DNA from 2 places in the Comamonas sp. UBA7840 genome. Region 2 is predicted to be linked to the other one. Evidence: riboswitches for the same ligand, from Rfam matches in the RefSeq annotation. Region 2 holds a riboswitch; the other holds the start of a gene.
The links. A riboswitch is a leader RNA that binds a small molecule or an ion and turns the genes downstream of it on or off. The one in region 2 is predicted to bind S-adenosylhomocysteine.
Positions count from the first base shown of each region.

Region 1: linked by a shared signal. The riboswitch ahead of metH (methionine synthase) and the one ahead of ahcY (adenosylhomocysteinase) in region 2 are both predicted to bind S-adenosylhomocysteine.

Region 1 is NZ_DLTI01000004.1:53,749-69,030, reverse strand. It holds gene argE (acetylornithine deacetylase) at 1-309, opposite strand, end outside; gene B3R00_RS00895 (acetate--CoA ligase family protein) at 898-2,940, shown strand; gene B3R00_RS00890 (NAD(P)-dependent alcohol dehydrogenase) at 3,037-4,098, opposite strand; gene B3R00_RS00885 (copper resistance protein NlpE N-terminal domain-containing protein) at 4,228-4,743, shown strand; gene B3R00_RS00880 (hypothetical protein) at 4,930-5,322, shown strand; gene B3R00_RS00875 (HEPN domain-containing protein) at 5,658-6,320, shown strand; gene B3R00_RS00870 (hypothetical protein) at 6,337-6,750, shown strand; gene B3R00_RS00865 (hypothetical protein) at 6,846-7,145, shown strand; gene metH (methionine synthase) at 7,185-9,929, opposite strand; S-adenosyl-L-homocysteine riboswitch at 9,968-10,075, opposite strand; gene B3R00_RS00855 (PACE efflux transporter) at 10,214-10,684, opposite strand; gene B3R00_RS00850 (LysR family transcriptional regulator) at 10,761-11,657, shown strand; gene B3R00_RS00845 (hypothetical protein) at 11,788-13,194, shown strand; gene B3R00_RS00840 (LysR family transcriptional regulator) at 13,227-14,120, opposite strand; gene B3R00_RS00835 (FAS1-like dehydratase domain-containing protein) at 14,280-15,173, shown strand; gene B3R00_RS00830 (acyl-CoA dehydrogenase family protein) at 15,248-15,282, shown strand, end outside.
Region 2 is NZ_DLTI01000015.1:152,265-167,546, forward strand. It holds gene B3R00_RS04485 (GGDEF domain-containing protein) at 1-903, opposite strand, end outside; gene B3R00_RS04490 (AMP nucleosidase) at 913-2,406, opposite strand; gene B3R00_RS04495 (putative bifunctional diguanylate cyclase/phosphodiesterase) at 2,411-4,486, opposite strand; gene dtd (D-aminoacyl-tRNA deacylase) at 4,804-5,274, shown strand; S-adenosyl-L-homocysteine riboswitch at 5,320-5,432, shown strand; gene ahcY (adenosylhomocysteinase) at 5,513-6,928, shown strand; gene B3R00_RS04510 (TlyA family RNA methyltransferase) at 7,061-8,227, shown strand; gene metF (methylenetetrahydrofolate reductase [NAD(P)H]) at 8,374-9,225, shown strand; gene B3R00_RS04520 (septal ring lytic transglycosylase RlpA family protein) at 9,346-9,927, shown strand; gene B3R00_RS04525 (23S rRNA (adenine(2030)-N(6))-methyltransferase RlmJ) at 10,097-10,999, opposite strand; gene rplM (50S ribosomal protein L13) at 11,328-11,756, shown strand; gene rpsI (30S ribosomal protein S9) at 11,767-12,159, shown strand; gene erpA (iron-sulfur cluster insertion protein ErpA) at 12,392-12,757, shown strand; gene mdtD (multidrug transporter subunit MdtD) at 12,876-14,279, shown strand; gene B3R00_RS04550 (anhydro-N-acetylmuramic acid kinase) at 14,294-15,282, opposite strand, start outside.

The sequences.
Region 1 (15,282 bases), on a different contig from region 2:
ACGGCCATACAGCTTGCCGTCGATTTCGGTCAGCGCAAACGGGTCGGTGTCCCACTGCTGGCCATCGACGGGCACCACATCGGTGTGGCCAGACAGCGCAATCCCGCCCTGGGTGCTGCCATCGCTGGCGGGCAGGGTGGCGAACAGATTGGATTTGGCGCCATCGGGCGAGCGAATCAACTGCACCGGCACGCCTTGCGCTGCCAGCGCGTCGCGCACGTGTTCGATCAAATGCAGGTTGGAGTGACGGCTGGTGGTGTCAAACCCCACCAGGGTTTGCAGCCAGCTGCGGGTATTGGGAGTAGACATGGGATGTGCTCTTGGGGCTTGAAGGGCGCTTGGTGAACAAAACCAAGGCTTGATCGCAGTGTACGGCGCAGGCAAGGGGCCAGGCCGTGCATATTCCCACAGCGCCAAAACCTTCGTGACGGTGACCGTATGGCCGCAATCCCGTGTTGCCGCCTGTGCTTTCGGCCAGAGACCTCTTTCACAGTTGTAGCGAGCCTGCTATTCTTTGGCCCGCTTGCTGCCCATGGAGTGATGGCGGCGAGCATCAGGCGGTGCAATTGCTTCGTGCCAAGCATTGCCCAGCAGCATGACTCCACATTTTTTACAGGCCCTAGATAACAAGCCAGCAGTCCGCGCACGTGGGCTCGGTTTGGAAAGTCACCCATGACCAACATTCACATGCTGCACTGCGTGGATGGGCCGCTGCTTCGGCTGCGCACCTAAGCCTGCGGGTCAGCGATTTCTCTCGCACACCCCTCTGAACACCCACTTTCATTGCACCCGTTCCTACACCGCCGTGCGGCGGTGTGTTGCGCTGTGGCAGCTTGCGGTTTGTCGCCTGCTGTTTGGTGCTGTCACCACCACCCTTGAATCCAAGGAGGCTCGCGTATGCGCGTCCTCAGCACCCCCGAATCTGATTGCACTGACAAAACGTTGAACTGCCAGCAAGCCCACGTCCTGCGTACCCGCCACTGGACAGGCAACAACCTGTGGAGCCCCCATCCTGTGCTGGAAGCGCAGCTGCTGGACATGGATGCGCGGCAGTGGCCGCAGCTGGAAGAGCTGCTGCATGCCTTGCTCAAGGCCGTGGCTTTGCCGGATCGCTTTTGCCAGTGTTTGCCCGGCATCAATGGCCGTGGCACGGTGGTGGTGGAAGCCAGTGAAGCCGCTTTGGGCCGCAGCCTGCTGCAGCATGCGCTGGAGCTGCTGGTGCTGGAGCCGATTGAGCGCGCCAAGCAATGGGCCGGTGCTTTGGGGCGCATTCGCCACGTGATCGACGAAGAATGCTTGGGCCCCAGTACCGCGTGCATTGCCAATGCGGCTTTGCAGCGCCATCTGCCCGCCTACCGCCTGTTTCCCAAGGGCAATCTGGTGCAGCTGGGCATGGGCGCTGCCCAGCAGCGTATCTGGACAGCGGAAAGCGATATGACGGGTGCGATTGCCCAAGACATTGCGTCCAACAAAGCCTTGACCAAGCGCTTGCTGGCCAATGCAGGCATTCCCACCCCGCAGGGGGATTTCGCAACCTCGCCGGCGCAGGCCTGGCATATCGCGCAAGGCCTGGGTCTGCCCGTGGTGGTCAAGCCGCTGGACGGCAACCGCGCCCGTGGCGTGAGTCTGGACTTGATGGACCAGGCTTCGGTAGAGACCGCCTGGCAGCTGGCCAAGCGCGAAGGCACCCAGGTGCTGGTGGAGCGCTGCATTCGCGGCTATGAACACCGGGTGCTGGTGGTGGGCGATTTTGTGGTGGCAGCCACCCGGGGCGAAACCCTGGGCGTGGTGGGCGATGGCCAATCCACCGTGGCACAACTGGTGGAAGCGCAGATCAACCAGCACCCCCGTTGCCTGATTGACAACACGCTGGAGCGGATTGAGCTGTCTACCGACGCCAAGGTGCAAGGCGAGTTGCTGCGCCAGCAGCTGGATGCGCAGTCCATTCCTGCCCAAGGGCAGCAAGTGGTGCTGCTGCGCACTGGCAACTTGACGGTCGATTGCACCGATGAAGTACACCCCGACATTGCGCGCAACGCGGTCATGGCGGCGCGCACCATTGGGCTGGATATCGCAGGCATCGACATGGTGGTGCAAGACATTCGCCGCCCCTTGCTGGAGCAGGGCGGGGCGATTGTGGAAGTCAATGCGGGCCCCAGCTTGCTGATGCACCTGTACCCCGTGCACGGCAAGCCCCGTGCGGTGGGTGAGGCGATTTGCTCCCACCTCTTTCCGCATCCGGACAATGGACAGATCCCCTTGGTGGGCGTGCTGGCCGGCCAAGCCTCCGGGCAGCGCATGGCGCAAACCTTGGGGCTGTGGCTGCAGTCGCAGGCTTTTTACACGGGGGTAGCCAGTGGCGCGGACATGTATTTGCAAGGCACCCACATGCCCCAGCCGGTGAGCCAAGCGCCTTCGGCGGGCCAGCGCGTGCTGATGCACCGTGCAGTCACCGCAGCGGTGATTGCCCAAAACATGGCCACGGCAGTGCAGGCAGGGTGGGCCTATGCGCACTGTGATGTGGCCATCATTTGCCCCGACGACACGGACTTGGACAGCTCCATGCAGCAGCGGGTGTTGGCCGCGCAGCTGCGTGCGGTGCGCCCCGGTGGCATGGCGGTGCTGGGCACTGGCTGCCACCAGCTGGAGAGCCTGGCGCTGACCTGTCTGGGCCAGATCACCTGGGTGGATGCCGATGAAAACCACCCCTTGCTGCAATCGCACCGGCGCGTGAATGGCCGCGTGGCTTTTGTGCGCGATGGCCGGGTGGTGTGCGCGCAAGGCGCGCAAGAAACCTATTTGCCCCTGCCCCAGCGCATGGGCGAGTGGGCGGTGCACGAGTGGTTGGCCGTGGCGGCGGCGGGCTGGGCCATGCAGTGGCCGCTGTCCGTGCTGGATGTCATGGCCCAGCAAATCGTGGCGCCCAACCGCAAAGACTGAAAAGCGCTTTTCAACTTTGTGAGCTGACAGCGCTTGCTGCACCTGCCTTAGAGGCCTAAAAAGCCTTGAAGGCAGGCGCGGCTCGCAAAGCCTTTTTCAGGCGGCGCTCTTGAGGCTTTGCATATCGATCACAAAGCGGTACTTCACATCGCTGCGCAGCATGCGCTCGTACGCGGTGTTGATGTCTTGCATGGCCAGCATTTCGACATCGGCGGTAATGCCGTGCTGGCCGCAAAAGTCCAGCATCTCTTGGGTCTCGGTAATGCCGCCGATGACTGAACCTGCCACCGACTTGCGCCCTAGTACCAAGGACGTGGTGTTGACTGCTGGCTCTTGCATGCCCAGAAACCCGACCAGCACCAGCGTGCCGCCGGTGGCCAAGGTGGCGGTGTAGGGGTTCAGATCATGGGCGTAGGGCACGGTGTCAATGATCAGGTCAAACTGGCCCCTCACCGCTTTCATCTGGGCCTTGTCGGTGCTGATGACCACACGGTCTGCCCCCAAGCGCTGGGCGTCCGCTTCTTTGCCCGCTGAGCGGCTAAACAAGGTCACTTGCGCGCCCAGCGCCTTGGCCAGTTTGAGTGCCATATGCCCCAGGCCCCCCAGCCCTACGACGGCCACTTTGCTGCCCGGGCCGACCTTCCAGTGGCGCAGCGGCGACCAGGTGGTAATGCCTGCGCACAGCAGCGGGGCTGCGGCCTTCAAATCGAGCGTCTGCGGAATTTTTAATACAAATTCCTGGCGCACCACAATGTGCTCGGAGTAGCCGCCTTGCGTGGCGCTGCCATCCACGCGGTCGGTGCTGTTGTAGGTGCCCGTCATACCTTTTTCGCAGTATTGCTCCCAGCCTTTGGCGCACGCTGCGCAGTGCTGGCAGCTGTCGACCATGCAGCCCACGCCCACGGTGTCGCCCACTTGAAAGCGCGTGACCGCACTGCCGACGGCCGTGACGCGGCCCACAATTTCATGGCCGGGGACGGTGGGGTAAACGGTGCCGCCCCAGTCGTTGCGCACGGTGTGCAAATCGGAGTGGCATACGCCGCTGTAGAGCACATCGATCACCACATCGTTGTCACGTGGATCGCGGCGCACAAAGTGAAACAAGCCCAGCGGGCTGGTGGGTGAAGTGGCGGCATAGCCGCGTGTTGCTTGAGGCATGGTCAAAAGTCTTTCAACACAGTTTGTAGGAGATGGCTTACATGCATTCGCTGCCCTGGGGGATTGGCAGGCAGTGCACACGCTCTAGCATCCATCGTGAATTGATTGACGCTATCCAGCCAGCTATTTATGCAAAAAACAGTCTACAACCATCGTTCTCTGGGGCCTTGCCTGCTTACCCTGTGTGCCAGTTTCTGGCTACTGGGCTGTGTCAGCAAACCCGTGACGGCGGATGCTCCTCCACCACGTATGCATGAGCAGGGCCAGCAAGCGCTGCAGGGCGATACCCCCGAGACCATGCTGGACTGGCATGGCACCTACCAGGCGCTGCTGCCCTGCGATGGCTGTGATGGCGGTGGAATCGCCATCAGCGTGCAATTGCGCGATGACAAAACCGCCGTGGTGCGCGAGCGCCGCGTGGGCGGTGACCTCAGTCGCACGGTGGTGCCCTCCTATACGGGCCCTTTCAGCTTTGACCCTGTCGGCGGCAGCTTGATCAGCCTGCGCCGCTCCGCCCAAGAGCCTGTGGCCTATAAATTTTTTGTTGCCGAAGGCTGGATCGAAATGCGCGAGCGCGCCACAGGCGCTGCCTTGAAGCCCAGCCACATGTATCGCCTGCGCAAAACCAGCGAGCCTGTGAACTAGGGGTTGTGCCCAGTCTGGCAAGAGGTGGCGACTTGCATCAAAGCAGAGGCGAAAAACTTTTTCGCACATTAAATATCAATTGGTAACAATTGATAAACTGTGGAGCTTCTGCGTGCGCTGTCACGCCCCATCGGGTACCCACCTGCCTTGCCGCAGGTGTACCCGGCTTGCCCAGAGAAGAAGCTCATGCGATTTCCCTACTTGGCGGCTTTGGCCGCTACAGTTGTTTTGACAGGCTGTTTTGATGAGTCTCCGCTGGACGACACGCTCATGTTCCCGCCAGGCATTGATATCAACTATCTGGGCAAGCCCGCCAAGCTCTATGGCACCTCGCAATGTGCACAAGGCCAGCTCTCGGGCCACACCTGCTTGATTTTTCCGCCGCACCAGCCCGAGGCCAGCGGCGTCATCATCAGTGGCAAGCGCATGTATGAAGTACAGCTCAAGGTGCGCAAAGACCCGCAAAACCCGGTGTACTACCTGATTGAAGACCAGCACGGCGACCATGTGCTGGCCAGCACCGGGCGCCACGATGAATACGGCAATATCGATATCCGCCCGGTCGAGCTGTCCAATTAAGAGTAAAAAATGGCCGTTAGCGCTTATGTATCAAGCGCTGGTAGCTCTTTTTTTTTAAGCGCACGCCTTCACCTTGTGGGCAGATGCGTGAAGACCGCGCAGGGGCGCTTGGGGTCGCCCCATGCACAGGCGCTGAAAACCTGGGCAACCGCGCATCCCATGGCAAGCTCCGGCGCCGTGTCCCGCTTGCTGCCGCACCCGTGGCTTGGAGTAGCTGCTAGGTGCTTTCCGCAGGTGAATGCAGGCGCTCAAGAACCAAGGTGCGCGAAGTCATTGCACGCCCACACCATCTGCCTCTAAGCTCCCACCAGTTCATAAGAAGCTGGGGGAGACAGATGCAGGCCATTCACGCCGAACTCAAAAAACGCCACCGTGCCACACGCGAAGGCATGCCTGATGCGCTGAACCTGCGCATTCACCGCGCACTCAGTTGGCTGCAGCGCGCCAGCGTGTGCGAGCCCGATCACGATCCGGACGCGCGCTTTATCTTTTTGTGGATTGCGTTCAACGCCGCCTATGCGCAAGAAATTCCCGCCACTCTGCGCCTGAGTGAACAAGAGAGCTTCACCGCGTTCTTGCGCAAGTTACACGGCTTAGACAGCGCCAAGCAACTGGATGATTTGGTGTGGAACACTTTTAGCGGCCCCATCCGTGTGCTGCTCGACAACCCCTACGTCTTTGAATCGTTCTGGAGCTTCCAGCGCGGCGAGATCGACGAAGCCACGTGGCAAACCCGCCAAGCCGCTGGCAAGCGCAAAGCCGCCATCTTGCTGGCACAAGGTCACACGCCCGAGCTGCTGGCGCTGGTGTTTCAGCGCATCTACACCTTGCGCAACCAACTGATGCACGGCGGCGCCACTTGGAACGGCAAGGTCAACCGTGCCCAAGTGCAGGACTGCGCCACGCTGATGGCGCACATCGTGCCCGTGGTGATTGCAATCATGATGGCCCATCCGGAAGCGGTATGGGGTGAGGCTTGTTATCCGGTGATATCTTAAAAAAGGAAATAATTAAATGGCAAATTACATTGAAAAGTCAGATCAAGAGAATAAATATGATTTGCTTTGTGAAGCATATTCCCATTTAGATATAGAGTTTATTAAAGGATCATCGTCAGAATTAGAAATAAAAGAGAAAATACGTTTATTTGTTGAACCAAGAGCCAAATTCTTATTTGGTGAAGATATAAAAATAGATATAGAATTAGATGAAGGTAGCTTTATATCGAAAATAAGTATTCTTGGATTTATTGGCGGAATAATAATGGGATACCCTCAATTTAAGGAGGGAATAAGAGAGTTACAAAATGATGCTGTTTTAATTACACAAGCAGCTAACATGGAAACTATATTTATCACAGAAACAAAATCATGTGATAGATTAAGGCTTGAAAAAGAAAAGGTATTCCAGGTAGAACGCAAGAGATAATAAATAAAATAGAAACAATCAGAATTGCCGCAGAAAATACAGGGCTCCCAGATACTAAAGAAAAGTCTGAATTAATTACTCAGCTCATTACAAAAATGAGTAATATTAGAAATGAAATTAATATTTTATCTGAGAAGGTTTCGGACAGTCAAACAATGATATGTATTGCAGAGGGACTTAAAGTTGAGTTCGGGAAAACTCCAAAAGAATTTCATTGGGATAAACTTTTAAAATCTAAAAATAAAAATCTACAATCTTTATTGATTGAGCAAGATTTCGAAAAATATATAGCTTATGTTAATCATTCTGAATCATATAAAAGTATCAGAAGACTGATTCTTGAAGACATTTCTGTTCTTATAGAATTAAATTCTTCACAAATTGCAGAAAAATAAAAAAGGCCGCTTACGCGGCCTTTTTGACATCTGAGCAAATCACCCCAAATTCGGCGCCAAGAAGCGGCGCAGTTCTTCCACATCCATGCCTCGGCGCTGGGCCATATCAGCCAATTGGTCTTCCCCAATCTGGCCCACGTTGAAGTACACGGCCTCTGGGTTGCCGATGTAGTAGCCGCTGACGCTGGACGCGGGGTTCATGGCCAAACTCTCGGTCAAGGTCATGCCGATTTCGTCGGCGGCCAGCGCCTTGAACAGATCGATCTTGGCGGTGTGGTCGGGGCAGGCAGGGTAGCCTGGGGCAGGGCGAATACCTTGGTACTTTTCTTTGATGAGTTCTTCATTGCTGAGGTTCTCATCGGCAGCGTAGCCCCACAGGTCTTTGCGTACGCGCTGGTGCAGGCATTCGGCAAAGGCTTCGGCCAGGCGGTCGGCCAGGGCCTTGAACATGATGCCGCTGTAGTCGTCCAGCGCGGCTTCAAATTCTTTGTCTTTCTTCTCGGCGCCAATACCGGCGGTCACGGCAAACAGACCGGCGTAGTCGTTGATGCCCGATTCCTTTTGGGCCACAAAGTCCGACAAGCAACGGCTGGGGCGCATCACGCCATCTACCGCCTGCTTTTCGGTTTGCTGGCGCATGCCGTACCAGGTGGTCAGCACTTCGGTGCGCGATTCGTCGGTGTAGAACACGATGTCGTCGCCCACGCGGTTGGCGGGGAAGATGCCCATCACGCCGTTGGCTTGCAGCCAGCGGCCTTCGATGATTTTCTTGAGCATGGCCTGCGCATCGGCCAGCACCTTGCGCGCTTCCACGCCCACGATTTCATCGTCGAGGATGGCGGGGTAAGGGCCGGCCAAGTCCCAGGTCTGGAAGAACGGGCCCCAGTCGATGTATTGGGCAATTTCGGCCAGGTCAAAGTTCTTGAACACACGGCGGCCCAGCACGCGCGGCGTGACGGGGGCATGGTGCACCACGGCTGCATTGGCGCGGGCCTGGCTGAGTGACCACAGTGGGGTTTTCTTCTTGTTGGCGTGCTGGGTGCGCACCTTGTCGTAGTCGGCGTTCAACTCGGTCACGTAGTGGTCTTTGCCTTCACCCAGCAAGCTTTGCGCCACGCTGACCGAGCGCGAGGCATCGGGCACGTAGACCACGGGGCCTTCGTATTTGGGCGCAATCTTCACGGCGGTGTGCACGCGCGAGCAGGTAGCGCCGCCAATCAGCAGCGGAATCTTTTTGACGCGGAAGTAGTCGTCCTTGTGCATTTCGCCAGCGACGTACTGCATCTCTTCCAGGCTGGGCGTAATCAGGCCCGACAGGCCGATGATGTCGGCCCCTTCGGCCTTGGCGCGCGCCAGAATTTCATGGCAGGGCACCATCACGCCCATGTTGATGACTTCAAAGTTGTTGCACTGCAAGACCACGGTGACGATGTTCTTGCCAATGTCGTGCACGTCGCCCTTGACGGTGGCGATGACGATCTTGCCCTTGCTGGTCACATCCAGACCGGCGGCTTCCTGCTGGCGCTTTTCTTCTTCAATGTAGGGCACCAGGTGGGCCACGGCCTGCTTCATCACGCGGGCGGATTTCACCACCTGGGGCAGGAACATCTTGCCCGCGCCAAACAGGTCGCCCACCACGTTCATGCCGTCCATCAACGGGCCTTCGATCACGTGCAGCGGGCGGCCGCCACCCTTGACCACGATGGCCTGGTAGGCCTCCTCCGTGTCTTCGGTGATGAAGTCGGTGATGCCGTGCACCAGCGCGTGCGACAGGCGCTCGTTGACGGTCTTGGGGTGCTCGGGCGTGCCGCGCCACTCCAGCTTTTTGCTGTCGTCCTTGGCGTTGCCCTTGGCCTGGTCGGCAATTTCCAGCAGGCGCTCAGCGGCGTCGGGGCGGCGGTTGAGCACCACGTCTTCCACGCGCTCGCGCAGCGTGGGCTCCAGGTCGTCGTACACGCCCACCATGCCCGCGTTGACGATGCCCATGTCCATGCCCGCGGCAATCGCGTGGTAGAGGAACACGGTGTGAATCGCTTCGCGCACGGGGTCGTTGCCACGGAAGGAGAAGCTCACGTTGGAGACGCCGCCCGAGACCTTGGCGCCGGGCAGGTTCTGCTTGATCCAGCGCACGGCGTTGATGAAATCGACGCCGTAGTTGTTGTGCTCTTCAATGCCGGTGGCCACGGCGAAGATGTTGGGGTCGAAGATGATGTCTTCAGGGGGGAAGCCCACTTCATCCACCAAGATGCGGTAGGCGCGCTCGCAGATCTCAATCTTGCGCTCAAACGTGTCGGCCTGGCCTTTTTCGTCAAACGCCATCACCACCGCAGCTGCGCCATAGCGCTTGACGAGTTTGGCGTGGGCCTTGAACTCTTCCACGCCTTCTTTCATGGAGATGGAGTTCACGATGCCCTTGCCTTGCAGGCAGCGCAGACCGGCTTCGATCACCTCCCACTTGGAGCTGTCCACCATCACCGGTACGCGGGCGATATCGGGCTCCGAAGCCATCAGGTTCAGGAACTTCACCATCGCGGCCTTGCTGTCCAGCATGGCCTCGTCCATGTTCACGTCAATGATCTGCGCGCCGTTTTCCACCTGCTGGCGCGCCACGGCCAGGGCTTCTTCGTATTGCTCGTTCAGGATCAGGCGCGCAAAGGCTTTGGAGCCGGTGACGTTGGTGCGCTCGCCCACGTTGACGAACAGCGTGTCTTTGCCAATGAACACGGGCTCCAGGCCCGACAGGCGCATGGGGGGAATCGAATGGGGGGCTGCAGCAACGGTCATCGCACTCACCTGTGTGAAAAAACTCAATCAATCGTGGGAACAGGTGAACGCCGTTGCAGGGGCGGCTGCTGCACAACAGCCGCTGGCCCCAAGCCTGACAGCGCGGTCCATGCGACGCGCGCGCTGCTGCAGCGCTCCTTGGGGCGAAACCCGCAATTCTAAAGCGCCTGCCCCCGCGTCGCAGCCTGCATGGGTGATGCCGGTACACGGCAGGGGCGCAGGCCGAGGAATTGTTGCCAAATTGGCCGCTAGCGCATAGCTGGCAAGCGCTGGCAGCTATGGTTTTAAGCTGCTGCAGTGGTGGGCAGGGCCTGCGCAGAGGCAGGCAGACCAAAGAAACGGTCAAAACACCAGTTGAAAACAAAGGTGTAGAGAAAGAAAAACACCAGCAAACCCGCCTCCATCACCGTGGCTTCCCACAGCGAAATGCCGAACCACCAGGCCATCAGCGGGATCAGCATGGCGGCAATACCGCCTTCAAAGCCGATGGCGTGCGCGATGCGGCGCAGCAGCGAGCGACCTTTTCGGGTCTGGCGCAGCTCCCACTTTTCAAACAGCCAGTTGAAAGTAATGTTCCAGCAAATCGCGATGGTGGAGGCCGCCACGGCCATCACCCCGGAGGAGCCCGCCTCTTGCCCCACCGCCATAAAAATCAGGCTGGAGACGACGATGGCGATGAATTCATACAGGCCGACAAAAACGACGCGGCGCAGGGGGCCTTGCAGGCCGACGGCTTGGGGTGTTGCTGCTGACATAAGTGGCCGCAGTTTATGTGTGAAAAATTGACGGTGAAAGTTAGGTTCTTTCAGTTTTTTTGATAGATTGAGCGCCATGCCCTTTCCTTTGGAACAAGTCCCGCTGTTTTTGGCCGTGCTCGATACCGGCTCTTTTTCTGCCGCTGCGCGCAAGCTGGGCAAGGTGCCTTCGGCCGTCAGCATGGCGATTGGGCAACTGGAGGCGGAGCTGGGCCTGCAGCTGTTTGACCGCACCGGGCGCGAGCCCACGCCGACGGCGGCGGCCCAGGCGCTGGAGCCGCAAGCCCGCCTGCTGGCGCAGCAGCTGCAGCTGCTCAACCAGCAGGCGCTGGCACTGCACGCCGGACTGGAGCAACGCCTGACGTTGGCGATTGCCCCTGAGCTGCTGGCCAGCGACTGGGCCGAAGCCTTGCGCCCCGTGGTGGCGCAATTTCCTGCCTTGGTGGTGGAGGTGCTGGCCGCCCCGCAAGACGATGCCCTGAAGTTGCTGCACGCGGGCCGTGCCCAGCTGGCGCTGGTGTTTGAGCGCCCCAGCATCGACGCCCGCGAAGATTTTCAGGAGCAGGGCCATGAAACGCTGGTGGCCGTGATGTCGCCGCGCCACCCGTTGTGCGCGCACTGGGAGGCGGGCGTGGCCCACACCATCGATATGGCCCAACTGGCCGCGGTGCGGCAGGTGCTGGTGGCCAGCCGTGACCCGGCCTTGACCGACACCCGCTTTGTCTTCTCGCACCACCTGTGGCGCGCAGACAGCCACGGCGCAGCGCGGGCTTTGATTGCCGCCGGGCTGTGCTGGGGCTGGTTGCCGCTCAGTCTGGTGGAACCCCACATCCTCAGCGGTGAGTTGCTGCGCATTCCGTTCAACAACCTCAGCAATGGCAGCAAACTGTTTGTGGACTGGGTCTGGTCCAAGGAGCGGCCGCTGGGGCTGGCGGCTGGGTTGTTTGTGCAGCAACTGCGGGCCCGCGCATAAAGCCGCAAGAAAATTTGCAATAAATAGCGCTGTAACGCTTGCGTGACAAGCGCAGGCAGCTATCAAAACACGTAAGCTTGGGCCGTGGTGAGGCTGGCGTGCGGCGCTGTTTTTGCTCTACAGTCGGCACGTGACTTCTGCCATCCCGCCTTCTTCTGCCCTGCCGATTACACCCGCCGTGCCCAGCGCCCCGGAGGGTGCAACTGTGCATGCAGGCAGCAACCCGCAGGCACAGAGCCCCAGCTTTGCGGCAGCGGCCCAGACGGCCAGCCAAGGCAACGGCACGCCGGCAGCATCCTCCGCCCCCACGCCGGTGCCCACGCCACCCAGCAGCAGTGCCCGTACCGCCAGCGAACCCAACCCGCCAAGCACCAGCAGTGCAGCTGCGCAGTCCGCTGCACCGGTGCCCGCGACTGCGCAAGTGGCGCCCACCAGCGGCACGACCAGCGCCGCGCAGGTGGCCCAGATTGTGGCGGCGGCGCAGGCGGCACTGTCCAGCAGCGTGAACCTGTCGCCGCAAGCCCAGCAGGTGGTGAAGATGGAGGCGTTCAACCAGCTGGTGGCCAATTTGGTCAACCACATCCAATCGGGCAATGCCACCTTGCCTGCCAACTGGCCCACGGCGGGTGTCAGCCCGCAGTTGCAAGCTTTTTTAAGCCATTTGCTGCAGCAGGCCACCGCGGCCCAGCCCCTGCCGCAGCAATTGGTCAGCGCCCAGGCGTGGCCCACGGCCTTGACGAATGCCGTCTTGCAGCTGGCAGGCCAAGCGGCCGCCGCCGGTGATTTGCCACCGGCCCTGGTGGCCAGCACCCCGCAAGCTGCCCTGGCCGCAGCGGCAGACAAGGCCAGCATCACCTTGCCCACGCTGCAAAACTGGCTGGTGCAGCAGGGCGTGGTGCAGGGCAGTGATGGTGAGCGCAGCTTTACCTTGACCTTGCGCGTGCCGGTGGCCTGGGCGCAGGCCCAATCGGCATTGGGTGCGGCGCTGCCTGCAGGGGCGGGCGCTGCGCAGGCCAGCCCGCTGGGTTTTGTCGCTACGCCAGGGCCGTTTGCCACGGGCTTTGCCAGCGGCAGCCCCGGTGGCATGCTGCAACTGCCGTTTGCAGGCAGCGTGCAGCAGCTGCAAAACGGCAGCATCGGGTTGGTGATGCAGCCCCAGGTGCTGCCGGGTTCGCTCGCTGCCGCCGCGGCCCAGGCCATGCGCACCAGCGCGGTGCTGGCGCTGGAGTTTCAGCCCCTGGCGCAGGCGGTGCAAAGCGCACAGGCCGCCTCGGTCTACCTGCCTGCCCACATGCTGCCGCAGGAGGTGCAAGCCATGCTGCACAACAAGGCCACCGATCCGTGGCTGATGATGGCGCAGGCGCAGGCCGACGCAAACGGCAAAAAACAGTCCAAGAATGCCAACGAGCACAACCAGAATTTCTGCAACCGCGCGGGCTGCCAGTACCAGGGCCGCGCCATTTGTGCCCAGCCGTTTTGTGCAGAGATGAACTACCTGTGGTCGGTAGACCGCGCCCAGCGCGCTGGCCGCTTGTGAGTCGGTGAGACTGCAACGCGGCGGCGCGCACCTCAGCGCTGGTGGTAGCGCTGCACGGCCTGCATCAAGGCCTGCACATGGCTGGCCAAGGGCGCCGCTTCGCGCACTAGCATGTAGCGCGGGCGCACGGCCCAGGCATCGCTGAGTGCAATCTGGCGCAGCTGCGCCAAGCTGCTGCTGCGCTGTGCCGCGCTTTCAGGCACCACGGCAATGCCCACGCCTGCGGCCACCATGCGGCACATGGCATCGTAGTTCGACACCTGAATACGCAGCTTCAGCGTGTGCCCCAGTTGCAGGGCAATCTGGCTCAGAAAAGTTTGCAAGGTGCTGTCGCGGTGCATGCCGACAAAGCGCTCGTGCAGCACGTGCGCAAAGTTCAGGGAAGCCACGGACTGCCAGCGCGCCTCATTGGGGGTGACCAGCACCAGGCGGTCGGTGCTGAAGTGCACGCTGGTGAGGCTGTGCGTATCCACCTCGCCCGCGATGATGCCCAGATCGGCCCGGCCTTCGCGGATGTCCGAAGCAATCACCGCGTTCGGGCGCTCTTGCAAATCCACGCTGATGTGCGGGTGCTCCATCAGGTAGGCCGCCAGAATGTCCGGCAAAAACTCGGTCACCGCCGTGGTGTTGGCAAACACGCGCACGTGGCCGCGCAGGCCTGCGCCGTACTCCTGCAAATCGGCCTCTAGCTGCTGCGCCTGTTGCAGCATGGCCCGGGCGTGGAACAGAAAAGCCTCGCCCGGTGGCGTCAGGCGCACGCCCCGAGCCTCTCGAATCAGCAAAGGCATGCCTGCTTCCTCTTCCATGGCCTTGATGCGGGCGCTGGTGGCTGCCAGCGACAGAAAGCATTGCTCTGCAGCCCGCGTCAAACTGCCGGTTTTGGCGACCTGGACAAAGAGCAAAAAGTCTTTCAATTCGAGTTTCATGGGGCGTTCGGGTTTCTACGGAGGTGGGTAAGCCTTTTGAAAAACCGAAGGCTTGCTTGCAAAAGCTGTGATTGTAGAAAGCTTTTTCGAGCGCCAAGATGCATTGCAACTGATCGCCAGAAGCCACGGGCGACACCTCAAGCAAAGCATGGATTGGTTATGACCGAGAGCACGATTCCCCAAATTGATGCCACCCAACTGGCACACCTGCAAACATGGCAAGGCCGCAGCGAGACCACGCCCGACACCATCACGGCGGCGCCCCTGCATGCACTGTCTGCCACCTTAGACCGCGATGACGCCCCCGTGGCGGCGGGCAGTACCGTGCCGCCGCTGTGGCACTGGCTGTACTTTTTGCCGCATGCCCGCCAAAGCGAGCTGGGCCCGGACGGCCACCCCCAGCGCGGCGGTTTTCTGCCGCCCGTGCCCCTGCCGCGCCGCATGTGGGCTGGTGGCCGCCTGCGCTGGGAATGGAACAACCCGCTGCAAGTCGGCCAGGATGTGGAGCGCGTCTCCACCATCCAGTCCGTCACGCACAAGGTGGGGCGCACGGGAGAGTTGCTGTTTGTGCAGGTGGAGCACCGCTTTGGCAATGCCGATGGCCTGTGCCTGACGGAAGAGCACGACATCGTCTACCGCGCTGCGGCCCAGCCCGGTGAGGCAGCGCCGGCCCCCCAAACCCCGCCGCTGGCCGGTCAGCAGCAATGGTCGCGGGTCATTACGCCGGACGATGTGCTGCTGTTTCGCTACTCAGCCCTCACGTTCAACGGCCACCGCATCCACTACGACCGCAAATACGTGACCGAGGTGGAAGGCTACCCGGGCCTGATCGTGCACGGCCCCTTGATTGCCACGCTGCTGGTGGATCTGGTGCGCCGCAACCTGCCCCATGCGCAGTTGCACAGCTTTGCCTTCAAGGCCGTGCGGCCCACTTTTGACCTGCACAGCTTCAGCGTGCATGGCAAGCCATCGGTCGATGGCAAAACCATTGAGCTGTGGGCGCAAGACCATGAAGGCTGGCTGACCATGCAGGCCACTGCCACGCTGGCGTAAACCACAAAAAACAAGAGCTGCTAGCGCTTGCTGCATGAGCACTAGAGGCTAAAAAAGCCATAAAGAGACACACCATGATCGAGTTGACCCAATCGAACAATCACCACGA
Region 2 (15,282 bases):
CCCCCAGCGAGCGGCAAGCTCTTCGGCGCGGATGTTGGCCTGAAGCACTTGCCCCAGAAGTTCCAGGGCTTCATCGCCCCTGGCGTGACCATGCTGGTCGTTGACGGCCTTGAAGTGATCCAAATCCAGCAGCACCACAGCCCAAGGCAGGTTTTGGCGTTGTGCCAGCGCTTGCCGCTGGGGCGCAGCTTGCAGCAGGGCCCGTCGATTCGCCAGGCCTGTGAGCTGGTCCGTCATGGCCATGTCGCGCAGCTTTTGGTTGGTTTCGTCACGCCAGGCCACCAGCATGCTCACCAAAGACAAACTGCCACACACCTGGGCAATCATGGCAAACAGGTGGTTGGGCAGGCTATCTTGGGTGAAACCTTCTTGGAAAAGTGCTTGGGAGGCCAGGTAAGACCGGGTCAACAGGCTCAACCCCATCACCGCGGCGCAAGCCGCCATCAGATACCGCCAGGACGAGGTGGCAGCGCGCTGGGGGCGCAGGCACATCCAGCCCAAGCTGGCAATGACGAGGGCATGGCAGGCGCTGTACCACGCCATGCGCAAGGGAATGCTGTCTATCAAAAAGGCAAAACCTACGGGGCCCAAGACACACACAACCATTACCAAGCGGCGCAAGGGCCGAGGGCCCAGCCAGTTTTGCAGCGCCTGGGCCATTTGCCACTGCGCAGCGGAGGCAGCACAGGCGGCCGCCAAGCTCAGCATTGGTGCCCAACCACTGTCCCGCAGCCGGGCTGCGGCCAAAATCAATCCCCAGCCCACGGCTTGCAGCACAAAATATTTCTGCGCATGCTGCGCTGCGGTGCTTACCGGGCTGCCCATCACCAAAGGCAATGCCATGCCGATCACCACCAAATTGATGGCAATTAAGACGGCCATGGATGCAAAGTCAAGTTGCATAGGGGAACTTTATTGGAAAGCAACTTCCGCAAAGCTGCGCAGCTTGCGGCTGTGCAGGCGCTGAGCACCGCCTTCGCGCAGCAGTTCCACGGCACGCATGCCAATGCGTAAATGCTGGTCGACACGCTCGCGGTAAAAGTGATTGGCCATGCCGGGGAGTTTGATCTCTCCGTGCAAAGGCTTGTCACTCACGCACAGCAGTGTGCCGTACGGCACGCGAAAGCGAAAGCCATTGGCGGCGATGGTGGCGCTTTCCATGTCCAGCGCGACGGCGCGGCTTTGGCTAAAGCGGCGCTGGGGTAGGTTGTCGGGCAATAGTTCCCAATTGCGGTTGTCGGTGCTGGCCACGGTGCCGGTGCGCATGATGCGCTTGAGGTCGTCGTCCGACACCTGGGCCACATCAGCCACCGCCTGCTGCAGTGCTTGCTGGATCTCGGCCAGCGCCGGAATCGGCACCCACAGAGGCAGTTCCTCGTCCAGCACATGGTCTTCGCGCACATAGGCGTGGGCCAGCACATAGTCCCCCAGGCGCTGGCTGTTGCGCAGCCCTGCGCAGTGGCCCAGCATCATCCATGCATGCGGGCGCAGAACGGCAATGTGGTCGGTGATAGTTTTGGCATTGGCAGGGCCGACGCCAATGTTCACCATGGTGATGCCGCTGCGGTCGGCGCGCACCAGGTGGTAGGCCGGCATTTGCGGCAGACGCGGGGGCATGGCGCCCAAGGCGTCGATGGCCTCTGGTGCCAAACCCGTGCGGCGGGTCACCACGTTGCCGGGTTCGATAAAAGCGATGTACTCGCTGTCCGCGTTGGCCATTTCGGCGTGGCCCAAGCGAATGAACTCGTCGATATAAAACTGGTAGTTGGTGAACAGCACATAGTTTTGGAACCACTCGGGTGCCGTGCCGGTGTAGTGGCGCAGGCGGTGCAGCGAGTAGTCAATACGCGGTGCGGTAAACAGCGACAAGGGCAGCGCGCCACCGGGGCGCGGGTGCCAGGTGCCATTGGCAATGCCGTCATCCATGGCGGCCAGGTCTGGCAGGTCAAAGACCTCGCGCATCATTTGGCGGCGTTCCGCGCTCAAGCTGCCTTCGACGTGGTCGTTGTCCGCGAACGAAAAGTGAACAGGAATGGGCTGTGTGCTCAGTCCCACTTCAAATTGCACATCGTGGTTGCGCTCCAGCAAGCTGAGCTGGGTGAGCAGGTAGTCAGAGAAAAGGTCGGGGCGGGTGATGGTGGTTTCGTAAAGGCCTGGATGGTCCAGAAAACCATAGGCCAGACCGGTGTCAGGCCTGCGTACGGTGTGGGCCTGAAGACGCAGCAACGGGTAACAAGCGCGCACGGGGTGGGCAAAGTCCTTGCCTTCCACGTACGTCTGCATGGCAGAGCGTAGATGCGCTATCTGCTGCTGGTACAGCGTTTTCAGATGTTGAACCGCATCGGCAGCACGGGTGAATACGGCGGCAGCCACAGGGGGAGAAGCAGCAGAAGGTGTGTAGTGCATGCACTTATTGTGGCGCACCCATTTGACAACGGTGTTGTTGCCAACGTAGGGCATCTTCGGCAGACATGGGGCGACAGAGGTAGTAGCCCTGAATCAGATCGCAGCCCAGATGCTTTAGCAAGCTCCATTGCGCTTTGGATTCCACCCCTTCGGCCACGGTGCGCAGATTCAAGCTGCGTGCCATTTGAATGATGGCGGTGACCAAGCTCACATCGTCTTGGTCTTGCGGCGTGTCTTTGATGAAAGCGCGGTCGATTTTGAGCTTGTCCAGAGGGTAGCGCTTGAGGTAGGCCAGCGAAGAGTAGCCTGTGCCAAAGTCGTCAATGGCCAGGCGAACGCCCAATTGCTGCAGGGCCTCCAGAGTCCCCAGTACATGTTCGGACTGTTTCATGAGCGTGGTTTCGGTCAGCTCAATCTCCAGCCACTGCGGGTCAATCCCGGTGTCGGTCAGCACCTGCTGCACCTCGGTCAGCAAATTGCTCTGGTTGAACTCAATGGCGGACATGTTGACGGAAACCACCACGGGCGGCAGGCCCGCATCCCGCCATGCGCGCAGTTGCTGGCATGCCGCACGCATCACCCAGCGGTCCACCAAAGAGATCAGGCCGCGAGATTCAGCAAAACTGATGAATTCACCCGGTGGCAGCAGGCCGCGCTCGGGGTGCTGCCAGCGCACCAGGGCTTCAAAGCCTTCCATGCGGTTGCTGTTCAGATCCCACTGGGGCTGGTAGTGCAACACCAGCCCTTGGTTGGTTTCGATGGCTTCGCGCAGCAGGCGGTCTTGCACCAGCAGTCGGCTGGGGCGCATATGCATGAGTGCGCTGTAGTACTGGTGGCTGCCATGCCCTATGTTTTTGGCCGTTTCCATGGCGGCGCTGGCGTTGAGCATTAGCGCTTCGGCAGTGTCGCCATCTTCCGGGTAGATGCTCACGCCAATCGAGGCGGGCAGGTTCACCAGCCCGTTGTGCAGGGCATAGGGCTTGGTGAGCACAAACCGCATCTCGCGCAAGATGCATTCGGGCTGGCATGCCGTCAAGGGAGAGGCTAAAACCACCACAAACTCATCAGCCCCCAGGCGTGCAACGAGGTCGTCAGGGTGCACTTTGCTGCGCAGGCGGCGCGCAGCCTCCACCAGCAGCTTGTCGCCTGCATCGTGGCCCAGTGAATCGTTGACATCTTTGAAACGATCCAAGTCCACATACAGCACGGCAGCGGGGCGCTGGCATTGCTCTGCACTTTGCAGCACCTGGCGCAACTGGCGCATCAGCCCTTGGCGGTTGGGCAGGCGCGTGAGCGGGTCGTGAAAGGCCAGGAAATGCATTTCCGCTTCGGCCCGTTTGCGCTCGGTAATGTCGCGCAGCACCATCAGGCCAATCACATCGCCATCCTCGGGCAGCAGGTGGACGGTGACTTCCACATGCAACTCTTGCCCGCTGTGGTGCAACAGGCGGGTTTCCTGGGCGTTGCTGGTGCCTTGTTCCACTATGGGTTGTGCACTGGCGCGCAAAACGTGGGGCAGTAGGTGCAGAATCGGGCGATCCACCAACTGGCTCAAAGGGTAGCCGGTGAGTGCAATGGCCGCAGGGTTGGCATCAAAAATGCGGCCATGGCGAAAGAAAATGATGGATTCACTGGTCGCTGCCGCATAGCGGCGCAGGCGGGTGTCGCTGTCTTGCAGCATTTGCATGGCATCGACCAGCGACAGGTTGTGCAGCGGCACCACCACGATGGCGCACACTTTGTGCTGGTGCGTCTGCGCGATTAGCTGGGTTTGGATGCGTTGCTGGTGGGCAAATGTCAGCGGTGTTTGCAGGCTGGTGCCCGATTGCTGGGCACTGGCCAGGCGCTCCAGCTCGCACAGCCAGCTGTTCCAGTCACAGGGGCTGAGGTAGTTTTGCAGCAGTTTGCCCTGCAGTTCCTGCGTGGGCATGCCAAGGAGTTGGGCATAGGCGGCGGTGGCCCACAGGCAGCGGCCTTCCGGCCAGCTCAAGCAGGCCATTGGTGCGCCGGTGACCAGGGCCACGGCGTGCAGCACGTCGTGGGGTGGCTCGCTGGGGGCGTAGGTGGGTGCGGTGCTCATGGCTGCGGCGCAGAGAGGGTGTGATGGCATGGCCGAGCCGCGGCGCAAAGGCCTGGGCGCCTGAGCTTGCGCCGTGCGGGACAATCAATGAAAGGAGTGGTCGCGTGCATAGGTTGGCGGTATACCGGAGCCCAGACACAGTCGTTTTGCGTTACGGCAAGTTACATCATCCTGGTTGCTGCTTGCAGACAGCTGGCTGGATCAATCGTGACGCATAAAACAGGAGCTGTCAGCGTAGGCTGTATAAGCATTTGAAGGCTAAACGGGGGGTAAATGCCTATCAGTACTGCCCCAGTAACTATAATTTTTAAGGTTCCATGATTACGGTATTGCAGCGTGTGCGCCAAGCGCGTGTAGAAGTGGATGGGCAAGTGAGTGGGCAGATTGCCCAAGGCCTGCTGGTGCTGGTGTGTGCCGAGCAGGGCGACACCGAGCAAGAGGCCGATAAATTGCTGGCCAAAATTTTGAAGCTGCGCATCTTCAGCGACGACGCCGGCAAGATGAACCGCAGCGTGCAGGATGTGGGTGGCGGGCTGTTGATCGTCAGCCAGTTCACGCTGGCGGCAGACACCCGCGGCGGCAATCGCCCCAGCTTTACGCCGGCCGCCAAGCCTGAGGAGGGGTTGCGCCTGTACAACTACATGGTGGCGCAGGCCCAGCAGTGCTACGCAGCGGGCCCGGTGCAGACTGGGGTGTTTGGCGCCGACATGCAGGTGCACCTGGTCAACGATGGGCCGGTGACCATTCCGATGCGCATTCCCCCGGCTACTGCCACGGCGGATGCCTGACTGCGGCAAACCTTGAAGGGCTCGATTACAATCGCAGCCTCTTTTCCTTCCGAGGAGCGTTGCAGCGTCCACCTAGCACCCGCGGTGGCGTGAGGCTCGGAAGGGCAGCAGACGGCACACCCTGCCGCCTCGCTCCTAGGCAACGACGCTCACCCACGCTTTCTGTGCGGTGAGGTCTGTTCAGCCCCCAATCTCCCAGAACGTGGTTTTTTCAAGTTGTCTTCCGCACGGAGAAACCATGAGCAATACACAAGATCGCGCAATCACCGATATCTCTTTGGCCGACTGGGGCCGCAAAGAAATTCGCATTGCTGAAACCGAAATGCCCGGCCTGATGGCCATTCGCGAAGAGTTCGCTGCGGCCCAGCCCCTCAAGGGCGCACGCATCACCGGCTCGCTGCATATGACCATTCAAACGGCGGTGCTGATCGAGACGCTGAAGGACCTGGGCGCCGACGTGCGCTGGGCTTCTTGCAACATCTTCTCGACCCAAGACCACGCGGCTGCAGCCATTGCAGCGACTGGCACCCCTGTGTTCGCCATCAAGGGCGAATCACTGGAAGACTACTGGGATTACACCCACCGCATCTTTGAATTCGGCCCCGCCGGTTCGGAGAACGAAGGCCCCAACATGATCCTGGACGATGGCGGCGATGCCACCATGCTGATGCACCTGGGTCAAAAGGCCGAGAAAGACTTGTCCGTGCTGGCCAACCCTTCTTCTGAAGAAGAGCGCATCGTGTTTGCTGCCATCAAGGCCAAGCTGGCGCAAGACCCCACCTGGTACACCCGCAAGTCCGCCCAAATCATCGGCGTGACCGAAGAGACCACCACCGGCGTGCACCGCCTGAACGAAATGTCGGCCAACGGCAGCTTGCTGTTCCGCGCGATCAATGTGAACGACTCGGTCACCAAGTCCAAGTTTGACAACCTGTACGGCTGCCGCGAATCGCTGGTCGACGGCATCAAGCGCGCCACGGACGTGATGATCGCTGGCAAGGTGGCTGTGGTGGCGGGTTACGGTGACGTGGGCAAGGGCTGCGCCCAAGCCCTGTCGGCCCTGCGCGCCCAAGTCTGGGTGACCGAAATTGACCCGATCAACGCGCTGCAAGCTGCCATGGAAGGCTACAAGGTGGTGACCATGGAATATGCCGCCGACAAGTGCGACATCTTCGTGACCACCACCGGTAACAAAGACATCATCCGCCACGAGCACATGGTCGCCATGAAGGACCAAGCGATTGTTTGCAACATCGGTCACTTTGACAACGAAATCGACGTGGCTTCGATCGAGAAGTACAAGTGGGAAGAAGTAAAGCCCCAGGTCGATCAGATCGAATTCCCTGACGGCAAGAAGATCACTTTGCTGGCCAAGGGCCGTCTGGTGAACCTGGGTTGCGCCACGGGCCACCCTTCGTTCGTGATGAGCGCATCGTTTGCCAACCAGACCATCGCACAGATCGAACTGTTCACACGCCCTGAAGCCTACGAAGTGGGCAAGGTCTACGTGCTGCCCAAGATCTTGGATGAAAAGGTGGCACGCTTGCACCTGAAGAAGGTGGGCGCCATGCTGACCGAGCTGACCGATGCGCAAGCCGCTTACATCGGTGTGAAGAAGGAAGGCCCTTACAAGCCTGAAACCTACCGCTACTAATCATGGCGGGCAAAGCCGACCGCGTGTGCGGCGGCTTTGCGACCTCTGGTGCTTTGCTGTAAATAGATAGCTGCTAACGCTTATCAGATAAGCGCTAGAGGCCAATTTGAGTGAATAAAAGGAAACTACGCCATGCGCGCAGATGTATTTTTGGTGGACCACGGTCATGCCAGCACCCGTTCGCAGGCCCAGCGCCTGATTGCTTCGGGCGTGGAGTGGCGCTTGACGCCGCTGGCCCCTTGGAAAAAAGTCGTCAAAAACGGTGACGATATCCCTGTGGGCGCTGAGCTCAAGCTGCTGGATGACGCCGAAGTCAAATTCATCTCCCGCGGTGGTTTGAAGCTGGAAGGCGCACTGGCCGCCACGGGCGTGAACGTGCAAGGCCTGCGTTGCCTGGATGTGGGGCAAAGCACCGGTGGTTTTACCGACTGCCTGCTCAAGCACGGCGCAGCCCAGGTGATTGGCGTGGACGTGGGCCAGGGCCAGCTGCACGACAGCCTGCGTGCAGACGTGCGCGTGATTTGTGTGGAGGGCGTGAATGCGCGTTCCATGACCGCAGAGATCTTGCAAGATGCCTGCGAAGAAGTGATTTCCGAGCGCTGGGAAGAGGAAGAAGACAACGACACCCTGCCCCAGGCCCCGTATGCGTGGATGCGCAACGGCGGTGAAATCGCCGAAGACTACGACGACAGCAACGACGCCAAGGACACCGACATCGAAGCCTTCAAGGCCGAGCGTGCCGCCAAGGCCAAGGCGCGCGAAGAGGGCTGTGTGCCCACCGAGCGCCGCCGTAAAGAAGCCTACGCGGATGTAGATACCACCCCGGCGTTTGACTTTGTCACGGGCGATGTGTCCTTCATCTCGCTGACGCTGGTGTTGCCCGCCGTGGTGCGCCTGCTCAAGCCCCATGGCCAGTTGCTGATGCTGGTCAAACCCCAGTTTGAGCTGCAGCCCGGCCAGGTCGGCAAGGGCGGCATTGTGCGCGACCCGGCCCTGTACCAAGAGGTGAAACAGCGCGTGTGCGATTGCCTGGCCGAGTTGGGCCTGCAAGTGAAGGGCTGGATGGATTCCGCCATTGAAGGCGGCGACGGCAACCACGAATTCTTTGTGCATGCGGTGCAAGGCGCCAGCATCAAGAACCTGGACGAGCCACTGCCCGACCAGCCTGCTGCGCCTGCGGCCAAGCGCGTCTCGCGCACCGTGCTGCGCGAGCTCAAGCGCATTGACGTGATTGACGACGAAGAAGACGGCTACAACGTGCCGGGCCCTGCGCGCCCCAAGCGCAAGAACGCCAAATAAGTCCGGCACCGCCTGTGCGGTGTGCCGCTTGCACGCCGCATGGCGTGGTGGATGTGGCGGACGTGAGAGACAGGCCGGCAGGGGCTGCCAGCTTGTCTCAGACAACATGATTGCAGACAGCCTGCCGGGAGGGCAGGCGAGGAGTGATGACCGTGGCCAATGCAAAGACCAGCAACTTCCCCATCAGCTTTGAGTTTTTTCCCACCAAAACGCCCGAAGGCGCGGCCAAGCATGTGCAAGTGCGTAAGGATTTGTATGCCCGCCAGCCCGAGTTTTGCTCGGTGACCTACGGCGCGGGTGGTTCCACCCAAGCGGGCACTTTCAGCATGGTGCGTGATATTCAGGCCGAAGGCATGCAGGCAGCCTGCCACTTCTCGTGCATCGGCGCCACCAGCGCCAAGGTGCGCGCAGAGCTGCAAGAGCTCAAGGACATGGGCGTGAAACGCCTGGTGGCGCTGCGCGGCGATTTGCCCAGTGGCTATGGCTTGGGCGGTGAATTTCACCATGCCAGCGACCTGGTGGAATTCATCCGCAACGAGTTTGGCGACTGGTTCCACATCGAGGTGGCGGCCTACCCCGAGACCCACCCGCAGGCCAAATCTCCCGAGGCAGACCTGAAAGCTTTTGCTACAAAAATCCAGGCGGGCGCACACAGCGGCATCACCCAATACTTCTACAATGCCGACGCGTATTTCCGTTTTGTTGAAGGGATTCAAGCACTTGGCGTGCAGGTGCCGGTGGTTCCCGGTATCATGCCCATCCTTAATTCCTCTCAACTCATGCGCTTTTCCGATGCGACCGGCGCTGAGATTCCCCGCTGGATCCGCCTGCGCCTGCAGGCCTACGGGGACGATGTGACCTCGATTCGCGCCTTCGGCATGGATGTGGTCACACGCTTGTGCGAGCAGTTGCGCGATCAAGGCGCACCGGGCTTGCACTTTTATACGATGAACCAGAGCGCTGCTACCTTGGAGCTGTGCGACCGATTGGGCTTGTAATGGCTTGAGCGGAACGCGCTGGCTTTCTGGTGGTGCTTATCGTGCGCTCACCGTTAGAAGGGTCAGACCATGCAAGCACATGGGTGCCAGCCTGTTTCCGTTAGTGTGTCTTTTTTATCTTTGGCACGTCCGCGTGTCTTGCCAGCAGCATCGGTGCTGCTGGCTGCGTTGTTAAGCGCTTGCGCGCCCCTGCCCACCGAGCGCACTACACCCGCCCAGGGCGATGCCGTGCGTGCGCCCCAAGCCAGCTCCCGCACCGGTGCGGAATTGTTGGCCAAGATGGCGCCCCCCCCTTTGCGGCCAGATCGTATGAAGGATCCGGCCAAGGCGATGCAAGAGCGCTTGTATGAACTGGAATGGCCCGAAGTCGATCAGCAAGGCGTTGCCTCGTGGTACGGCCCCGGATTTCATGGCCGCAAGACGGCGAATGGCGAGCGCTTTAACCAGTACGAGTTGACGGCCGCCCACCCCACGTACGAGTTCGGCACCCAGTTGTGTGTGCGCAGCAAAAGCACCGGCCAAGCGGTGGTGGTGCGCGTGAACGACCGTGGTCCGTTTGTGAAAAACCGCGTGATTGACTTGAGCAAGGCGGCGGCCGAAGAAATCGGCATGCTGGGTAAAGGCGTGAAGTCGGTAGAAATCTACAAGCTCGACGAGGGCGAAGATAGCTGCCCCGAGGCACTGTTGGCTGCCAGCAATTAAGGCGCGCCCACTTGCCCCTTGGTACGTGCAGCAGGTGTAGCACGCCGGCTCAATAAAAAAGGAGCTGCCAGCGCTCAAACATCAAGGATTTCAGTGTGATAAGCATCTGAAACTCTTTTTGCAAGCGCGCGGGCAGCTCCTTTTTTTGCGTGGCGATGGGGGTGTGGATTTACTCCCCAAACTCCAGCGTGTGTGCGGCGTTTTTGTCTTGCGCCAGCAGCTTTTGCATTTGCGGCAGCGTTTCCTTGAGTGCAGCGCGCAGTGTGAAGGGCGGGTTGATGATGAACATGCCGCTGGCAGGCAGGCCGGGGCGCTTGCCTTCGGCGGTGTTGCCCCAGTCGTTCACTTCGCTGCGGATCTTGCTGCCCTTGACGGTGAGCGTGGCGTGCAGCCAGCCCTTGCCAGCCTTGGTGGTCAGGGTTTTGAGGCGCTTGGGCAAATCGTGTGCATCCTGGCGCGGAATGATGGGGTACCACACGGCATAGGTGCCGGTGGCAAAGCGTACCAGGGCGTCTTCGATCATGGTCAGCACGCGGCCATAGTCGGTCTTCATTTCATAGCTGGGGTCGCACAGCAAAAAGCCGCGGCGCGAAGGCGGGGGCAAAAAGCGCTTGATGCCGTTGAAGCCGTCTTCCATCAGCACTTCCACCTGCTTGCCTGCTTCCAGCTGGGCCATGTTGCCGTCCAGCGAGCGCCAGTCATTGGGGTGCAGCTCAAACAGGCGCAGCTTGTCTTGCGGGCGCAGCAGGCTTTGGATGATGAACGGCGAACCGGGGTAGGTTTTAACGCCCTTGCCCTGGTTGACGCTGCGCACGGTTTCTACATAGGCACGCAAGGCCGGGGTTAATTCATCCAGGGGTGTATCGAGCAGGCGCTCAATGCCGCCCTTGGCTTCGCCGCTGGTGTTGGCAAAGTCGCCGTCCAGGCGGTACAGACCCGCACCCGCGTGCGTGTCGATCACGCTGATGGCGGTGTCTTTTTGCGCCATGTGCTGCAGGGCGGCGATCAAGATCGTGTGCTTGAGTACATCGGCGTGGTTGCCGGCGTGAAAGCCGTGGCGGTAGCTAAACATAGGTGTGCATTCTTTTCGGTTCGTGCGGCAGTCCAGGCTGCAGCGGGGCGGCGGCCCAAGGCCGCAGGATGGCGCCAGTGTGCGGGGATTGCCGCTGATGCGGGTAAATCCACACCAACACCAGGTGCTGATGGCGCTATTGGACGCTATTTTGTATAATGGCGGGCTTCGCAGCGATTTTATGGCCCCGCGGCGAAGTACTAAAGCAGAGGTTTTGCCGAGGCTTTGGTAGTTACCGCCTAAGAGGCTTCCTAGTTCAGCAATGAATTTAAGAAGAAGCACCGACCGCGGAAAAGGGCCTTCCAAACCTTCTTGAAAGAGAAATCTCATGTCTACATTCAGCGCAAAGCCCGCTGAGGTGCAACACGAGTGGTTTGTGATTGACGCCACCGATAAGGTGCTCGGACGTGTCGCCAGCGAAGTGGCACTCCGTCTGCGCGGCAAGCACAAGGCAATCTACACACCTCACGTTGACACCGGCGACTACATCGTCATCATCAACGCCTCCAAGCTCAAGGTCACTGGCACCAAGAACCTGGACAAGGTGTACTACCGTCACTCTGGTTATCCTGGCGGCATCACTGCCACCAACTTCCGCGACCTCCAGGCTAAGTTCCCTGGCCGCGCTCTGGAAAAGGCCGTCAAGGGCATGTTGCCCAAGGGTCCCCTGGGCTACGCCATGATCAAGAAGCTGAAGGTGTACGGCGGTGCTGAGCACCCCCATACCGCACAGCAGCCTAAGGCTCTGGAAATCTAAGGAGACCTCAATGATTGGTGATTGGAACAACGGTACAGGCCGTCGCAAGTCCAGCGTGGCTCGTGTATTCCTGAAAAAGGGCTCCGGCAAGATCACTGTGAATGGCAAAGACATTCAGCAGTACTTCGGCCGCGAAACCTCCATCATGATCGCTAAGCAGCCTCTGGCGCTGACTGGCAATCTGGAAGCTTTCGACGTGCTGGTGAACGTGCACGGCGGCGGCGAATCCGGTCAAGCCGGTGCAGTGCGCCACGGCGTGACTCGTGCGCTGATCGACTATGACGCAGCGTTGAAGCCTGCACTGAGCCAAGCCGGCTTCGTGACTCGCGACGCTCGTGAAGTTGAGCGTAAGAAGGTCGGTCTGCGTGGTGCTCGTCGCGCCAAGCAGTTCTCGAAGCGTTAATTCGTTTCAGACCTTTGGCAGGCTGCGCTTCGGTGCAGCCTCCTCACAAAAAAGCCGCTTCTGCCTTCGGGTGTGGCGGCTTTTTTGTGGGCTTTACCGCTGGGTCTGTGCGGGAAAGGTGGCGGGCAATGCCCCCACTGCGACTGGCGTCAAAGCTGGGCGCTGGCCTAATTCCTGAGCAAAACGCAGTACCATTACAGCCGATTTTGAGAAGAACACTCGGAGTATCCCCATGAGCGCCGTTGCAGAACCCACCACCACTGAAATGCCTGATCCCATCGTCTTCACCGACAGCGCAGCTGCCAAGGTGGCCGACCTGATTGCGGAAGAAGGCAACCCAGACCTGAAGCTGCGCGTATTTGTGCAAGGCGGCGGTTGCTCGGGTTTCCAGTATGGTTTCACTTTTGATGAAATCACCAATGACGACGACACCACCATGACCAAAAACGGTGTGTCGCTGTTGATTGACGCCATGAGCTACCAGTACCTGATTGGTGCAGAGATCGACTACAAGGAAGATCTGCAGGGCGCGCAGTTTGTGATCAAGAACCCCAATGCCCAGACCACTTGCGGTTGCGGCTCAAGCTTCTCGGTGTAACAGCGCCGATTGCGTCTGTTTTCCCCTTCCCAAAAGCCGCTGCTTGCCAGCGGCTTTTTTGCGACCAAATTGGCTTAAAACGTAGATTGGATAAGCGCTAGCAGCTATGAAAAACAATATGAGTCAACCTGCAAGCAAGCAAGAGCCCCTGCTGTGGCTGGTGGCCATTGGCTTTTTCATGCAGTCGCTGGATGCCACGATTTTGAACACGGCCTTGCCCAGCATGGCGGCATCCCTGGGGCAAAGCCCGCTGCATATGCAGTCGGTGGTGGTGGCCTATGCGCTGACGACGGCCATGTTGATTCCAGCCACGGGCTGGGTGGCAGACCGCTTTGGTACACGCCGTATTTACACGGCGGCCATGGCGTTGTTTGTGCTGGGCTCGGTCTTGTGTGCGCTGGCCCCTACGCTGCAGTTTTTGGTGATGGCGCGGGTGGTGCAGGGGGTGGGCGGCGCCATGATGCTGCCCGTGGGGCGGCTGGCAGTGCTGCGCGCCTATCCGCGCGATGCCTTCATCCGCGCCATGAGTTTCATTGCCATTCCGGGGCAGGTGGGGCCCTTGATGGGGCCGGCGGTGGGGGGCTGGCTGGTGGAGTTTGCATCGTGGCACTGGATTTTTTGGATCAATGTGCCGATTGGCATCGTGGGCGTGTGGGCGGCATGGCGCTGGATGCCGCTGAACGATCAGCAGCCCAAGCGCTCATTTGACGGTGTGGGCTTTGCCTTGCTGGCCGCTGGCATGGTGGGGGTGTCGCTGGCGCTGGATGGTTTGTCCGGTGTGGGGATGGGGCATGCCCTGGTGGCCGTGCTGCTGGTGTTCGGCATGGCCAGTCTGGCAGCGTACTGGATGCACGCGCTACGCAGCAGCCAGCCCTTGTTTGCCCCATCGCTATTTAGCGTGCGCTCATTGCGCGTGGGCTTGCTGGGTAATTTGTTTGCCCGCTTGGGCAGTGGGGCAGCACCCTTTTTGGTGCCGCTGATGCTGCAGGTGGGCTTGGGTTTGTCGCCCTTTCATGCGGGCACGATGATGCTGGCCACGGTGCTGGGCGGCATGCTGGTCAAACGCGTGGCTGTGCAGACGGTGCTGCGCTTTGGTTACAAGCGTGTGCTGCAGGTGAATTCGGTGTTGCTGGGCGTGATGATTGCGGGCCTGGGGCTGGTCAGCCCCGCACAGCCGGTGTGGCTGATCGTGGCGCAATTGTTTGTGTTTGGCGCCGTCAACTCGATGCAGTTCTCGGCCATGAATTCGGTCACGCTCAAGGACATGACCGGTGAGTCGGCCAGCAGCGGCAACAGTCTGCTGTCGATGGTGCAGATGCTGGCGATGAGCATGGGCGTGGCCACAGCTGGAGCGGTGCTCGCGGGCTATGCCGACATGTGGCAGGCGCGCGAAGGCTACAAGCTGCTGGCGCTGCAAGCCACGTTTGTGACGGTGGGGGTGATGACCTTGGCGGCCACTTTGGTGTTTAGCCAGCTAGAGCCGGATGAAAAGGTGCGCAGCGCGCCAGACGGGCACGACTAAGCGCCGCTGCTGCATCAGGCGGGATAAATCGCACCCAGAATGCGTGGCCCGTGCGCGCCCGTGACGGCGGGCAAATTGCCGGGCAAACCCAGCATGCATTGGCGGGCCAGCCAGGCAAAGGCAGCAGCTTCCACCTGCAGCGGTGGCAAGCCGCATGCGGCCGTGCTTTGTACATGGACATGCGGCAGCAGGGCTTGGAGCTGGCGCATCAACTCGGTATTCAGAGCGCCACCGCCGCACACCAGCAAGCTGTCACTGTTGGGTGCATGCCGCATCACCGCCTGTGCGCAGCTGTGGGCGGTGAAGGCGGTGAGGGTGGCTTGCACATCCTGCGGGCTGGGTGTGTGAGCCAAGGCTTGCAACTGCGTGTGCAGCCAACTGGGATTGAAGAGGTCGCGCCCCGTGCTTTTGGGAGGGGGTAGCTGCAAAAACGGCTCTGACAGCAGCAACTGCAGCAGCGCGGGCTGCACCGTGCCAGCCGCGGCCCATTGGCCTTGGTTGTCATAGGCTGCGCCGGTGTGCTGCAGGCACCACCAATCCATCAACGCGTTGCCGGGCCCACAGTCAAAACCCATCACAGGCATTGATGCGCCGGAGGCAGGCAGCAGACTGATATTCGCAATGCCACCGATGTTGAGCACGGCGGTGCTGCGGTCCGTACGGCTGAAGATGCCTTGGTGGAATGCTGGCACCAAAGGGGCGCCTTGGCCGCCTGCAGCCACATCGCGGCTGCGCATGTCGGCGACGACGGTGATGCCCGTGCGCTCTGCCAGCAGGGCTGGGTTTTGCAGTTGCAAGGTGTAGCCGGTGCCATCGTGTTGCTGGGGCTGGTGGCGCACCGTTTGGCCGTGGGCGCCAATCGCGCTCACGTGGCTGGCCGGGGTGCGGCTTTGGTCCAGCAACTGCTGCACCACGTCAGCATAAGCGAGGCTGATGGCATTGCCCGCCAGCGCGGCACGGTGCAGCTCATTGCAGCCTTGGGGGGTATTGAGCGCCAGCAGTT